DNA from 3 places in the Rothia sp. ZJ932 genome. Region 1 is predicted to be linked to each of the others. Evidence: riboswitches for the same ligand, from Rfam matches in the RefSeq annotation. Region 1 holds a riboswitch; each other region holds the start of a gene.
What was found. A riboswitch is a leader RNA that binds a small molecule or an ion and turns the genes downstream of it on or off. The one in region 1 is predicted to bind S-adenosylmethionine.
Positions count from the first base shown of each region.

Region 2: linked by a shared signal. The riboswitch ahead of JR346_RS09350 (LLM class flavin-dependent oxidoreductase) and the one ahead of JR346_RS08490 (nuclease PIN) in region 1 are both predicted to bind S-adenosylmethionine.
Region 3: linked by a shared signal. The riboswitch ahead of JR346_RS07800 (O-acetylhomoserine aminocarboxypropyltransferase/cysteine synthase family protein) and the one ahead of JR346_RS08490 (nuclease PIN) in region 1 are both predicted to bind S-adenosylmethionine.

Region 1 covers NZ_CP070480.1:1,860,421-1,865,397, reverse strand. Annotated here, with positions in the region: gene JR346_RS08500 (DEAD/DEAH box helicase) at 1-2,062, opposite strand, end outside; gene JR346_RS08495 (hypothetical protein) at 2,150-2,959, opposite strand; SAM riboswitch class IV at 3,268-3,398, shown strand; gene JR346_RS08490 (nuclease PIN) at 3,438-3,644, shown strand; gene JR346_RS08485 (plasmid stabilization protein) at 3,641-4,075, shown strand; gene JR346_RS08480 (SDR family oxidoreductase) at 4,097-4,873, opposite strand.
Region 2 covers NZ_CP070480.1:2,043,438-2,048,414, forward strand. Annotated here, with positions in the region: gene cls (cardiolipin synthase) at 1-1,477, shown strand, start outside; gene JR346_RS09350 (LLM class flavin-dependent oxidoreductase) at 1,623-3,113, opposite strand; SAM riboswitch class IV at 3,205-3,345, opposite strand; gene JR346_RS09355 (AMP-binding protein) at 3,649-4,977, shown strand, end outside.
Region 3 covers NZ_CP070480.1:1,702,759-1,707,735, reverse strand. Annotated here, with positions in the region: gene gatB (Asp-tRNA(Asn)/Glu-tRNA(Gln) amidotransferase subunit GatB) at 1-861, shown strand, start outside; gene JR346_RS07805 (S9 family peptidase) at 1,001-3,166, opposite strand; SAM riboswitch class IV at 3,373-3,507, shown strand; gene JR346_RS07800 (O-acetylhomoserine aminocarboxypropyltransferase/cysteine synthase family protein) at 3,660-4,977, shown strand, end outside.

The sequences.
Region 1 (4,977 bases):
GCCCTGCCTGATGGCGGGTGATGGTGAGTTCTTTGTTGCCGCCGCGTTCGTTGAGGGTGCTTGCTTCAATAATTAGTTCTTGTAGTTTCAAAAACTCGGGGCGATTGAGAGCAAAATAGGTGCCATCTCCCAAGAGCATGTGGGTCTGCCCCTGTGCCAGGGCAGCAAAGATTTCAGAGAAACCTACGTACCAGTTGCCCGCTTTCACGGCGATACCCAGACCAAACCAGTCGCGCCTGCCGGTATCGTCCACGCGAATGATAATTTCTGGTTCAGTATCTAGCTCTTTGAAGGTGGGGATCTCACCGGTGACTTCGATGTGTACCCCGTCAATCTCAGCTAGAGCGGGCAGTGCTTCATCGACGAGGACGCGCGTATTCCACCCCTCCCAACGGTGTTTAGTGAAGGGTACCGCCGGGCGAACTGTCTTTACTTTTTTCAGGACGCGGGCTTCAAAGGCGGTGTCTCGCACGCTGGCGTGGTTTTCACCGGGGTAGCCCAGTGCGGGCAGGAAAATGTGGGTGTCTTCAGCGGAACCGCTGTTATCAGCAGGAACCGTCTGTAGTGGGTCTTTGGGGTACGCCCACTGCCACACGGTGCGTGCTGCGGGGGTAGCTTGTTCAGCAAAATCTACAAAAAGCACCAGTTCGGGGTGAGCGAGCGCTGGCAGAGTGAGGCGTTCATCGTGGGAGATCAGCGGTACTGAACGAGCCAGTTCAGGGTAGAAGTCTCGGTAGAAGGTATCAATCTCGCTGGCGGGAATCTCTAGTGGCTCGGTGGCGATGAGTGATTCGGCAACTGAGGTGAGGGGTTCGTCGAGGGGCACAAAGACGAGGTCAGCGGACGAGGTAAAGGCGGCAGGTGCGTCCTCGCTTTCTAGCTCACCTGGTAGGTTCTCGCTGGTGAGTGCTGCTGGGACCAGTCTCTCGCGTTGAGCGTGGGCGGCTTCGCGGGAGTAGACGGTCTGTGCCGCGTCCCCCAGTGCCAGAAAACCTTTACGTGGTTCGCCTAGTTTATGGAAGTGCGCGGCAGACAGAGAGAAATTGTGCCAGCTCAGTATGGGCGTCAGCACTAGAGTGTTTTGGTCGTCGGTGAAGTGGGCATCAAGGTACACCGTTGGGGTATCGGCAATAGCAAGGGTGATTTCTTGCCCGTCGAGCACACAGACCAACCCTATCTCGGCTACTTGGGAGAGCAACTGCCAGAGCAGGGTAGAGCTGGTGTGGGAGAGATTCACCCAGTCCCTGTGCGAGGTGTAAGCGGATTGCGCGGGGCGCACGACCGCGTAGAAATCGGTGAACCACTGTTCGTGTTCAGTGTAGAGCGAGGTCTGCGCGAAGCCCTGAAGGCCGCGTTGCATGAAGGTTTCCCAACTGAGACCGCCCTTGATCCATTTGCCGCTGGAGCCTTTCATCATGGGGCGCGCAAAGAGCTGGGCGGGGGCGGCTGTGGCGCTCGTGACACCGGTGGCAAAGCGTCCGGGAACATTAATTTTGAGTTCGAGAGCACCCGCTACCTGCGATGTTTCGCGCAGACCCGAGTGCGGACGCGCCGCTAGAGTGTGGGAGAGGGCACGACGCCACGTGGGCAGGGCTGAGTCAGCTGCCGGTAGGTCTGAAGCGCGGTGAAGAAGGGTAGAGATGTCTCTGGCGGTAGTTTTTTCGGCATCAGCCCCTTGCACAGTTTCTGTTAGCGCACCGGTGTTCCAGGTGGGGGATGAGGTGGTCATCGCCTTTTTTGCTTTGGTGGAGCGATCAATAGCGGTCAGCATGAGCGCAACAGCATGTTTGCAGTCGTACCCTACCGGGCAGGAGCAGTAGCTAGAAAAAGCCAAAGAACCGGGGATCGTGGTTGCTGGAAAGGTAACGCTCGTTTCATAGGTTTGAGCGCCGCTGCCACTAACTTTCCCTGCAAGGACGCGGGTGGTGGAGTCGAAGCTGTAACGCTGCACTTGCCCTTGCCGCATGTAGCCCTGCCCGCGGGTGTACGCCCCGTGCCCTACCTGCCTCAAGATAGTTGGTGCTGTCACCGGAATATCGGGGAAGGGCTGCGAGGACTCCACGAGCGTCCTTTCAAAGTAAGGGTCTTAACAGAACACCACGCTACTACGCTCAGTGATAAGCGCGGTAGCGTGGGCGTTTCGTGCGGTTTATTTTGATTCTGCTTTGGCGGGTATTGCCTCTGCGTTACTCACTGCCAGGGAGTGAATAGTTCCGATGGGCTTTCGTACATCAGATTCGGGGGAGACCTGGGTCTTGAACCAGGTGGAAATCAGGTAGCGGTCTCGGTGGGTCACTGAGAGTTGGAATTTCTGCCCGCGGTAGGTGCCAGCGAGTGTTACTGTGCCGCTCTGTGGGTCAATAGAAGGCGACCGCAAGGAGTACTGGTCAGCAGCTTGAGGGTAAACAGCTTTGAGAGCGTTAGAACAGGAATTGGTTTGGTTTTTGATTTCGGCAAAAAGGTTGGCAGCATCGCTTGCTGAGGGGGTAGCAACCACTTGGCTGTACCCGGCGATCTGGTTAACGTCGCTTTGACCGATCAGGATTTCTCGACGGTCAATGGAAGACACGAGCCAGTCTTCTGAGGGCGTGGCGATCAGACCGGGCGCTACTTGCTCGTAGGCTGCACAACGGTCAATGCTTTCTTGAATAGCTGTTGCGTTGTCAGTGAGCTGATCGGCGTTCCACAGGGCATTGCGGGGGGAGGATTTGAACCATGACTGAGGTTCAAATTTTTCAATAATGGGATTAGCAATTAAATAGCTAAAAGTTTCTTTATCTGAAATTTGCGATTGGGTAGGAATAATGCCCGCAATTTCATTGGCATCTGCTTGGGCTATTCCTGCGGTATTCAGGGACGCAGGCGCGTCCGCCTCAGCGTTCATGTTTCCACACGCTGATAAAACACCCACTGAGAGTACGCCAGCTGTTGCTAAGGCGCGGTGCATGAGTGTTTTCACGTGAAAATCCACCTTCGGTAAAAGAATAAAGAATATCTTACAAGTGTAGGAACAATTTCTAGATAACTACAATGTGCCCTGTTTGTGAAATTAGACATGCGTATCTTTAGGCGTGTTTCTGTGGCGTAGGTAGCTGGCAACCGAAAAAATGCCCGTATCAAGCGGATGATGGGCGTATATAACGGGTAAGGTGTACGCACGGCGGTCAAGTCTTGAGCGCAACCATCGAAGCTGCATCGCAGGCTCTGCGAAGATTTTTTGACAAAAACACTTGCAAATTTCTGTGCGCCTTGCCATGATTGAAACAGCTTCAAGAGTTTCAACTGACAAGCTCCGACTTTAGTTGAACGCCAACCCCATGTTCACGGGTGGCTCGGATGACGAAGCGGTCTGTATTCACGCATACATGCGTCACGATTGGTACAGGCAAGAGCAGCGTTTCGAAAGGAATGCGCGGTATCTTCTGCGCAACATGGCAATGCCTACAACAACAATCCGCCCTACCGAATCTTTTGCACGGGATTTGGTATCTGCTTCTGTTCCTGCACGTGGGGGTTACTCTGCGATTAGCATTCAGGATTACACCCGCATCTCAAATGCTCGTGGGGAGTTCCTGAATTTCTTGCTCACCCCTAACCCTGCCGGTATTCCCTCCACTGACTACGGTGTACTGAAAGCAGCATGAGCGCAGCCGGTTTACTGCTTGATTCTGATGTTCTTGCCGAGATTCGCAAGGCAGAACCCAACCCGCAGGTTGTAGCTTTCTTACGGCGCAACTCGTATAAGGTGCTTTACATTTCGGTGTTGAGCTTGGGCGAGTTGAAGGGACTTTACCCGTATTCCGAGACCGAGCGGTGGATCGCTGAACTGGTAGATAGGTTCGGCAAACACGTTCTTGATATTGACGCTGCGGTTGCTTTGGAATGGGCAGGACGTCACGCTGAAGTGAAGTTGCACGCTGTAGGTTCTGCAACGGCAACGCCTCTACCCACTGCTGCTCTAGAGGGGCTGATGGCGGCGACTGCCACCGTCCACCATCTAGAGATTGCAAGTTCTAAAGCTGAGGTTTACCGTCAGTGGGGTGTGGAGGCCCGCAACCCTTTCCTCGAGGTCTAAAGCTACAGAGCCTTCCGTGCATTAGTAATTGCGAGTTCTCGCTACCAGCTCGGTGGCAAGAGCTGCGGGCATTATCTTTTGCACCGCTACCAACACCTTGTAGGGCAGTGACGGAACACATACTGCTTTACCCTTCAGATTAGCGTCGATAGCCTCGCGTACGATCTGTTCGGGGGTGAGCCAGAAAATGCCCGGTAACATGGGTTCATCAACCCCCATAGCTCCGTGGAACCCGGTGCGGGTGAGACCGGGGCACACTGCGGTGACAGAAATGCCACGGGGTGCATACTGCAGGTGCGCTGACTCGCTGAGCGTCACCAAAAAACGCTTCACCGCAGAGTAGGTGCCGTTGGGCATGAACGCCGCCACCGATGCCACATTAATAACCCTGCCCCGACCGCGGGTGAGCATCTGCTGGCAAGCAACGTGCATGAGCTGCAAGGGAACTTTCGCCAGTACCTCAACCTGCTGCGCATGCTCGTGTACACTCGCGTTCTCAAAAGCCTTACCCAAGCCGAACCCTGCATTGTTAATAAGAATTTCTACAGGTTTGGCGGCGTCACTCAAGCGTTCCGTTACCTGTTCAACCTCGTGGGGCACCGCTAGATCAGCGGTAAGAATTTCAACCTCCACCCCGTAGCGGTGGGTCAGCTGTTGAGCTAAAGACTCCAGCGCAGAACGGTTGCGACCGTGAATCACCAGATGGTAGCCACGCTGGGCATATTGCCGGGCAAACTCACGGCCAATGCCAGCAGAGGCTCCGGTAATCAGTACAAAAGGTTCAGAAGAAAGTGTCATAGTGGTTCAACTCTATCTGCCACACAGTAACTGTTCGGTGTGAACTTGCACAAAAACGGGGGTATTTCGCCTCAAATAGTGGCTCGAAGCTCACACGGTGGGGG
Region 2 (4,977 bases), 180 kb from region 1:
ACCCTTGCCCACCTTCAGCATTCCCGGTTTGCCACCGTGGGTGTCGCTGAGCCTAGTTTTTCTTGATCTGTTCATTCGTCTGATCACGATTTTCTGGCTACCGTACAACCGCAAACCGATTGTGGCGTTGGGGTGGCTGATGGCGATTTTTTTGATTCCCTACGTGGGGTTCTTGGGGTTCTTAGTTTTTGGTTCGTCGCACCTGCCACGCTATCGGCGGATGCGTCAAAGTATTATGAACGATGTTATGCGCGATGCTCTGCCCGAGGATTCTCCGGTGGTGGGGTCTAACATTCAGCTTTCCGAAGTGGCGCGGGTAGCGGCTAATCTCAACTACCGCCTGGGTTCGCTGCCCATGGTTAGCGGCAACAGTTTCACCCTGCACCGCGATAATCACGAGGCCATGCTGCTTCTCGCCGATGAGATTGATAAGGCGCAGACCTACGTTCACTTCGAGTTTTACATTGCCTCCCTCGATGAAGCCACCCGCCCCCTATGGGAGTCCCTGGTACGCGCTCACCAGCGCGGAGTGAGAGTTCACGTGCTCATCGACCACATCGGTTCGCGCAGATACAAGGGCTATCGGGCACTGAAAAAGCTACTCAACGAGTCAGGCATTAGCTGGCACCTCATGCTGCCCCTACAACCGCACAAAGGTCAGTGGCAGCGTCCTGATCTGCGTAACCACCGCAAAATCGTTGTCATCGACGGACGGCTCGCTTTCTCAGGTTCGCAAAACGCCATTCACCGCGCCTACAACGTTGCAAGAAATGACGCGCGGGGCATGCACTGGCTAGATCTGAGCTTTACAGCCCGCGGCCCCGTGGTCGAAGAACTGAACGCGGCGTTTGTGTCTGACTGGTACTCAGAAACCAAAGAGCTGCTGATTGAAGAAATCGATCCCTCCCTCAGTACCGCGCACGGCGGTGCGCTGGCTCAGGTTGTGCCCTCAGGACCGGGGTTCGAAACCGAAAATAATCTGCGACTCATTAACCACCTGATTTACAATGCTGAACGCCGTATTCTGATTTGTTCACCCTACTTCGTACCCGAAGAAACCCTCTTACAGGCACTAACCAACGCCGCCCTCTCCAATATCGACGTCACGGTCATCGTGACCGAAAAAGGCGACCAGTTTCTGGCGAACATGGGCCAGCGCTCCTACTACGAACAGCTACTGCGCGCAGGCATTAAGATTCAGGCATACCCCGGCCCCACCGTTCTACATGCCAAGTTCATGCTCATTGACGATGAGATGGCGCTGATTGGCTCCTCAAATATGGACCCTCGTTCCTTCTCCCTCAACCTCGAAATCTCCACCTTCATCGTGGACGGTGCCGTCGTTGATGCCGTAGAAGAAGTCGCCAACGACTACCTCACCTGCACCAAAGAAATACGCTACAACGAGTGGATTATGCGCCCCCACCGCCTCAAAATGATCGAGAACGTTTGCAGGCTCACCTCATCATTGCTCTAACTACCGTGCTGCCGTAATGAAACAGTGAAGTTTTTTGTAATTACACGCGGTGAAGGACGCGCTCCCCTGCCTGTGAGGAAAAGGCGGGGAGCGCGTTGCGTTATTTTCAAAGGCGAAGAGTATCTACTGTGCCGTTAAGGTTTCTTTATTGTTCGGTTGTGTAGACAGCTTTTGCCAGCTTCAAGAAGTCGCGTGCCGGAGTATCGGCGGCTGAGGGCTTACCCACGTAAGCGCCGCGGTACTTGGCTGCCGGGTGGCGGTCATCTACCCTAGTGTTACCCACGCCGAAGAGGCTCTCACGCAGGGTAGTGCCCTCGTAGGCGGTGCGGTAGCGTCCGCGCTTTTGCAGCTCAGGAACCACGAACTCCACGAAGTCCTCAAAAGAGCCGGGTGAGACATGGTAGGCGAGGTTGATGCCGTCAAGACCTCCCTCGTCAACCCAACGCTCAAGCTCATCGGCAACAGTCTGCGGTGAACCCACAATCACCTCACCCATGCCACCGGTGGCGCAGTGAGCGGCGATATCGTTGCGCGTCCACTCGTTCTCTTGGTCCATGAGGGTGAAGGGGGTCAAGAACGACTGAATCGCTTCGGTCTGCACGTACTTGATAGCTTCATCTTCATCGAACTGAGAAAGATCTACACCAGACCAGCCGCCGATAATGCCCTGTGATGATTCAAGGTCAGCATACTTCTTGTACTCTTCGTACTTCGCCTGCGCCTTCTCATCGGTTTCATCAACGATGACAGAGAGCATCGCCAGAATCTTAACGTCATCGCGCTTACGCCCCGCTGCCTCAACTTTTTCGCGGATGCGGTCGGTGAGAAAGCGGGTCAGGTGCGGGCGCAGGGCAGTAATGAAGATAGCTTCAGCGTGTTGAGCTGAGAAGTCCTGCCCACGAGAGGACGCGCCCGCCTGGAAAATCACAGGAGTGCGCTGGGGGCTGGGCTCGCTCAAAGCAATGCCCGGAACCTGGAAGTGCTTACCCTTGTGCAAAATCGGGTGAATCTTAGAAGCATCAGCAAAAACGCCGTTCTCGCGGTCGCGCGGCACTGAGCCGTCCTCCCAGGAACCCTCCCAGAGCTTGTAGCAGACATCCAAGAACTCTTCAGCGATCTCATAGCGCTCATCGTGTTCAATCTGACCGGGCAAACCCTGGTTTTCAGCCGCAGACTGCAGGTAAGAAGTCACCACGTTGAAACCCACACGTCCGCCGGTGAGGTGGTCAAGAGTGGAATAGGAACGCGCCAGAGTGTACGGCTGATTATAGGTCACCGCCGCAGTCACGCCAAAGCCCAGGTGCTCAGTCACCGCAGCCATCGCAGAAATCTGCAAGAAAGGATCACCCACAGGCACCTGAGCGCCATCTTTGAGCACGGGAGCTACCGAGTCTTTGTAGACGTCATACACGCCCACCACATCTGCAATAAAAACCGCATCGAACAGACCCTTCTCGCAGACCTTCGCCAAATCAGTCCAGTACTTAATAGTGTTGTACTCATCAGCACGGTTACGCGGGTGACGCCAGGTACCAAAACTCTGGTGGCTGGTAGTGGTCATATCAAAAGCGTTAACAACAATGCGCTTTTTCTCTTCAGAACCTGTAGCGGTCGTGGGGTTAGCCTGCTCAGCCATGATGCGTTCTCTTTCGGCACGGTTTGAATCTCTTGCAAACCCGCAACCCGTTGCACCGCTCGCCACGGTCTTTTGCGGGAAGGCGCGCCAGGCGCCGTACTTGCCCACGCGCGTCCGCCCGTTTTATTGGGTAGTTGGGACGCACCGTGTGCCTGATCTTCATCTGGGGCACCCCGCTACGGGAGAGGGTTGCCGCCCAACTAGCCAGAGCTTAACGCTGGGTCTCATGATCGTTGATGTCAGCCTACGGCAGGTGTGTTACGGCTGACAATCTATGACGCGACATAACAAATGTGACGGTTTATTGAGGGGTGGACGAGAGAGGGTTCTTGGTGAGTGTTGGGTTTACGCCCGAGCGTTGCGGCTTTTCCCTAACGTTCGGGAGGAACCCCAATGCCCGGAGTGCAGACACCCGGTTACAGCCACCCAGCGTCATAGACTGTCACATTCGTTATCTCTTGTCACGCCTTCGCGGTGTACCTGCCTGTTCCGTACTCTAAACAGTAGATAAGAAGGCAAGACCAAAGGAACTCTTGTGGCACTACCCGCTGATTTCACGTTTTCTGACCCGTTTAATCCCACCCCGAACCCCGCGCTGATTTCTGATGAAGCGCGCATACAGTTTTGGGGCGATCAGGCGCGGGCGCGTCTCACCTGGGGTGTGCCCTTTACCGAGGAGAACACCCACTCCTTCAAGAAACCGGTTTCGCTGGGGCTTGATGCGGACGGCGTAGAACAGTTTACTATTCCCAAAATTAAGTGGTTTGAAGGCGGCAAACTCAACGTTGCCTACAACTGCGTTGATCGTCATGTTGAGGCAGGACGCGGGAACAAGACCGCCCTGCTTTTTGAGGGTGAACCCGGCGACCGCGAGGCGATCTCATACGCAGAACTGCAAAAACGAGTTGCCAAAGCCACCCACGGTCTTGAAAAACTGGGGGTGGCTAAGGGCGATCGCGTAGTCATTTATCTACCGGTGATTCCTGAAACCATTATCTTCACGCTGGCATGTGCCCGCATTGGCGCTATTCACTCCCTCGTGTTTGGTGGTTTCTCTGCCGAGGCACTGCGCTTCCGTGTAGAAGACACCGGCGCCAAGGTACTCATCACCACCGACGGACAGAACCGCCGCGGCTCCGTAGTACCCGTCAAGGTCAACGCCGATGACGCCTGTACGGGCGAAAACAAAATCGAGCACATCATCGTGGTAGACCGCACCGCAGGCACTGCGGAGGCGCGCGCGTCCGTGCCCTGGGCTCAAGACCGCGATGTTTGGTACCACGAGCTCATTGCCAATGTGCCCGACACCCACGAGGCTCCCCTGCACGATGCCGAAGATCCGCTCTTCATCATCTACACCTCCGGCACCACCGGAAAACCCAAGGGTCTAGTACACACCATGGGTGGCTACCTGACGCAGACCGCCTACACTCATGCCCTGCTCTACGATTTGCTACCCGATGTTGAAGGGGAGGACGGCACACGCCGCCCCGATGAGCTTTCCACCGTCAATGACCCCGCCAAGGTTGAGTCAGCCGTCCACTGGTGTACCGCCGACCTTGCCTGGGTGACCGCTCATACCTACGAGATTTACGGGCCGCTAGTCAACGGCGTCACCGAAGTTATCTACGAGGGCACGCCCAACACCCCCACTTTTGAGCGTCATTTTGAGATTCTTGAGCGCTACAAGGTCACCAACTACTACACCGCGCCCACCCTGATTCGCTCCCTCATGGGAGCTTTCCCTCAAGGACCGCAGGCAGGCAAGTTCGACTTCTCCTCGATCAAACTGCTGGGCTCGGTCGGCGAGTCGATCAACCCCGAGGCGTGGCACTGGCTCTACACCCACATTGGCGGGAATAAC
Region 3 (4,977 bases), 160 kb from region 1:
CGCTGTGATGCTAACGTTTCCCTCATGCCTAAGGGCACCACCGAGTTTGGTACCCGTACCGAGACCAAGAACGTGAACTCTTTGCGTTCGGTGGAGCGCGCGGTACGTTACGAGATTCAGCGTCATGCTGCTGTGCTCGATGCTGGTGAAAAGATTATTCAGGAAACCCGCATGTGGCATGAGGATACCCGCGAAACCACCGCAGGTCGTCCTAAGTCTGATGCCGATGATTACCGCTACTTCCCGGAGCCCGATTTGGTGCCGGTGGTCACTGATGAAGAGTGGATCGAGCGTCTGCGCGCAGAACTGCCCGAGCCTCCTGCCGAGCGTCGCAAGCGCCTGAAGGCTGACTGGGGCTTCTCTGATGAAGAGTTCCGCGATGTGGTAAACGCTGGTGCTATGGACGCTATCGAAGAGACCATTGCTGCTGGTGCTCCTGCCGCCGTTGCCCGTAAGTGGTGGATGGGTGAGATTGCTCGTATCGCCAAGGACCGTGAGGTCGATTTGGCTGAGACCGGTGCAACTGCGCAGACTGTTGTTGAACTGAATAAGCTTATTGAAGCGAAGAAAATCAACGATAAGATTGCCCGCCAGGTACTGGGCTTCGTTATTGATGGTGAGGGTGAGCCTGCCGAGATTGTGCAGAAGCGCAACCTTGCTGTGGTCTCTGACGATGGTGCTCTCACCACCGCTATTGATGACGCGCTTGCTGCGATGCCCGATGTTGCCGATAAGATCCGTGCCGGTAAGGTGCAGGCTGCTGGCGCAATCGTCGGTCAGGTCATGAAGGCTACCCGCGGTCAGGCAGATGCTGCCCGCGTCCGCGAGCTAATTCTTGAAAAGCTGGGCGTTGAGGGCTAACTCTTTCTGGCTCTTCTAGAGTGCTCGTAGCTAGCACAAAGCAAAATCCCCTTTGCCTTCTGAACAGAAAGCAAAGGGGATTTTGCTTTTGCGCTCAAGCCGGTGTGGGGTCACTGGTCAGAATTCACAACAGCGGGTATTAGAGTCCCATGTGGGTGAGGGCAAAGGCGTAGTCCCAGGCAGCATCGCGCCAACGGGTGTAACGCCCGGAACCGCCACCGTGACCACCGTCCATTTCAATTTTGAGCAGGGGTACAGGCGAGGTGGGGTCAATAGTTTCGCGCAGTTTCGCAACCCATTTTGCTGGTTCGACGTAGAGGACGCGCGTGTCATTGAGACTGGTCACTGCGGCGATGGGTGGGTAGCGTACCGGGTGGATGTTCTCGTAGGGTGAGTAAGACTTCATGTACTCGTAGACTTCACGCGATTCAAGGGGGTTACCCCACTCTTCCCATTCAAGGGCTGAAAGCGGCAGTTCCGGGTCGAGGATGCTGGTGAGGGCATCTACGAAGGGAACCTGAGCAATAGCCGCCCGGTATTTTTCGGGGGCGAGGTTGAGCACTGCGCCTATGAGCAGACCACCAGCTGAACCGCCCATGCAGACGATGTTGGTGGCGTCCACAAAGGGCTGGGCAGCCAGATAATCAGTAACAGCAACGAAGTCGGTGAAGCTATTTTTCTTGGCGAGTTTTTTGCCATCAAGGTACCACTGACGACCCAGCTCTCCACCGCCGCGAATGTGCGCGACCGCGAAGATGACACCGCGATTAAGTAGCGAAAGGCGGGCGATGCTGAATGCCGGGTCCATAGAGACCTCGTAGGAGCCGTAGCCATACTGCAAGACAGGGTGCTCGCGGGTGAGATCAAGGTCAGCGCGGTGCATGATGGATACGGGAATATCGGTTCCGTCGGACGCCTGCGCCCAGACCCGGTAAGCACGGTAATCCTCGCGGTTAAAGCCACCCAAAACCGGGGTTTCCTTGCGCATCTCAAGTACGGCGGTTGCCGGGAAGTAATCGTAGATGCGAGTGGGAGTGACCCACGAACCGTAGCTAAAGCGCACCACGGGAGAGTCTCCGTGCGCGGCACTGAGCGTGCAGGTATAAAGTTCTTCGGTGAAATCGGCAGGTTCGTCAAACTTAGGTGAAGTACCACTGACCATGAGCTCTTGCAGCGCAGAGACAGGGGCAAAAAAGAGTCTGCTCGTGGTGTTAGCGCGGGCAGCAACAACCAGACGGTCGCGGGAAAGCGCCACGCCCTCAACACGCACGGTCTCTTGATGGGGCAGAACCTGAACCCAAGCGTTCTTCAACTGGTTAAAAGGCATCGGGACAGCTGGTGCTAACACCACCTCAGAATTAACTGCCCTAAAGTTATGCACAATGAGCAGGTGCTGACTGCCCGCAACGGTCACAGGCTCAACCCCGTACTGCACACCCTCATTTCGCGAGATGACAGGGGTGAGGTGGGCGGCGTCCACACTATCGAGCGCATCGAGGGCAACCACATACACCTCGGCGAACTCACTATTACCGGCTTCAATAATGAGCGAGGACTGGTCGCTAGAAATTTCGGCACCCAACCAGAAACCCGCGTCCGCTTCATGAAAGAGCAGCTGATCTTTCTGCGTTGAACCCAGTAGATGCCTACGCACCTCATAGGGACGCCACGACTCATCGGCAACCGTATAAATCAGCGATGAACCATCGGGAGTTAGAAAAGAACCCGCAAAAATATTGTCGATAGTTTCATCTAACAGGGTGCCGGTAGAACAGTCCAAGAAATGCTGGGTGTAGCGCTCATCGCCGCTGGAATCAACCGAGAACGCCAGCAGCGCCCCATCGAAACTCACGCTGTAGCCACCCAAAGAAAAGTAGGGTAGCTCGCGGGCGAACTCATTGCAATCGAGTAGCACCTGCTCACCGGCAAGGGCAACGCCCGGTTCAATCACCGGGGGAGTGTAATCGGCAATATCATCGTCAGTAGTGGACGCGGCAACCCGGCACATCACCGGGTACTGCTCACCCTCAACCGAGCGCGCAAAGTACCACCACGAACCCTTACGGGCTGGCACCGAGAGATCAGTTTCAAGGGTACGCTCTTTAATCTCACTGAAAATTGCTTCGCGGAGCGGTTGTTGATCCGCTGTGACCTGCTCAGTGTAGGCATTCTCAGCGTGCAGGTGAGCTAAAACCTCTTCGCTGTCTTTATCGCGCAACCACTCGTAAGAGTCGCTGACACTATCTTCATGAAAAGTGCGAACGGTCGGATGCTGGGCTGCTACGGGGGGCTGATGCGTAACCATAGGGTTTACTTCCTGAGCGATGAGTTCAAATCTTAAAAAATCATTTTACGCTGTGGGCGGTGTTGTAAGAAGCTCATACCCCTGCGCCGAGAACCTGATTTATAGCAGGATCTCGGCGGCTTAATATCTGACGTAATGTTTACACATTAAGAAATCTATTCGGGCTGTCTTGACCGGGCACCGGTGCATACGAAAACATAGAGGCAGGTCATGAGAGCCAGCGCTAAGCCCCAGCTAGCTGGTCGGCAACCCTCCAACCGCGGTGGGGTGCCCTGGGTGAAGACCGGGTAACGACTGCAAGGCTCTAAGCCTTGCAGCACCAAACGTTACAAACGCGGGCTTGATGCGCTTACAGACTCTTTGTCACTCTCAGCAGGTAATACTAAGGGTTCAGATGTACTGTGTGCTCAAGAAACTTTGACCGTGTACGGGTAAAAACAACCCCTGTACGCATCAGCCCCACTAAGAAAAACAAAACTTATTGGAGGCATACATGTCAGAGCGCACTATTCCCACCCCCTCAAACCCCACCGGGTGGAAGTTCGAAACACAGCAGATTCACGCCGGGCAAGAACCCGATGCGGCAACCGGCGCTCGCGCACTGCCGATCTACCAGACTACATCCTTTGTTTTTAAAGACTCTCAGCAGGCAGCAGACCGTTTCGCCCTGGCAGAGCTTGGTCCTATTTACACCCGCATCAACAACCCCACTCAAGAGGCAGTAGAGAAGCGTATTGCAGCCCTTGAAGGCGGTGTGGACGCGCTGCTGCTAGCGTCTGGTCAGGCAGCAACCACCTACGCCCTCATTAACGTAGCGGGCGCAGGCGATCATATTGTTGCATCCCCTTCTCTCTATGGCGGGTCATACAACTTGCTCAAGTACACCTTGAAGAACTTTGGTATCGAAACCACTTTCGTGGAAGATCCTTATGACCTTGAGGCATGGAAAGCAGCGGTCCAGCCCAACACTAAGGCTTTCTTCGGTGAGACCCTGCCGAACCCGCGCGGCGATGTCTTTGATATTGAGGGTGTTGCAGGCGTTGCACATGAGGCGGGAGTGCCCCTAATTGTTGATAACACCATTCCCACCCCCTACCTACTGAACCCCATCCAGTGGGGCGCGGACGTCGTGGTTCATTCTGCCACTAAATACTTGGGTGGGCACGGTACGTCGGTTGGTGGTGTCATCGTTGATTCGGGCAACTTCGATTACGGTAAAGACCCCGAGAAGTTCCCCCTGTTCAACACCCCGGACGAGGGATACGGCGGGTTGGTCTACGCCCGTGATCTGGGACCGGATTCACCCTTTGGCGTCAACGTCTCCTACATCATCAAAGCCCGCGTGGGACTGTTGCGCGATTTAGGTTCGTCAATCTCACCCACCAACGCCTTCAACATTGCTATTGGTCTTGAAACCCTCTCGCTGCGCGTGGAACGCCACATTGAGAACACTCGCAAAGTCGCTGAGTACCTTGGAACCCACGAAGCTGTTGAATCGGTGACATGGGCGGGGCTACCCTCATCGCCCTACTACGAGCTGGCACAGAAATACATTCCCAACGGCCCCGGCGCGGTGCTGGGCTTCACCCTCAAAAACGCTGATGCCACTACCGCCCAGAACTTCGTCGACGCCTTGCACCTTCACTCCTTGTTGGTCAATGTGGGCGACGTGCGCTCGCTGGTGGTACACCCGGCATCAACCACCCATTCGCAGTCCACTGATGAGGAGCTTGCCGCCATCGGTATTAATCCTGCCTTTATTCGCCTGTCGGTGGGTATTGAGCACATCGATGACATCCTTGCTGACCTCG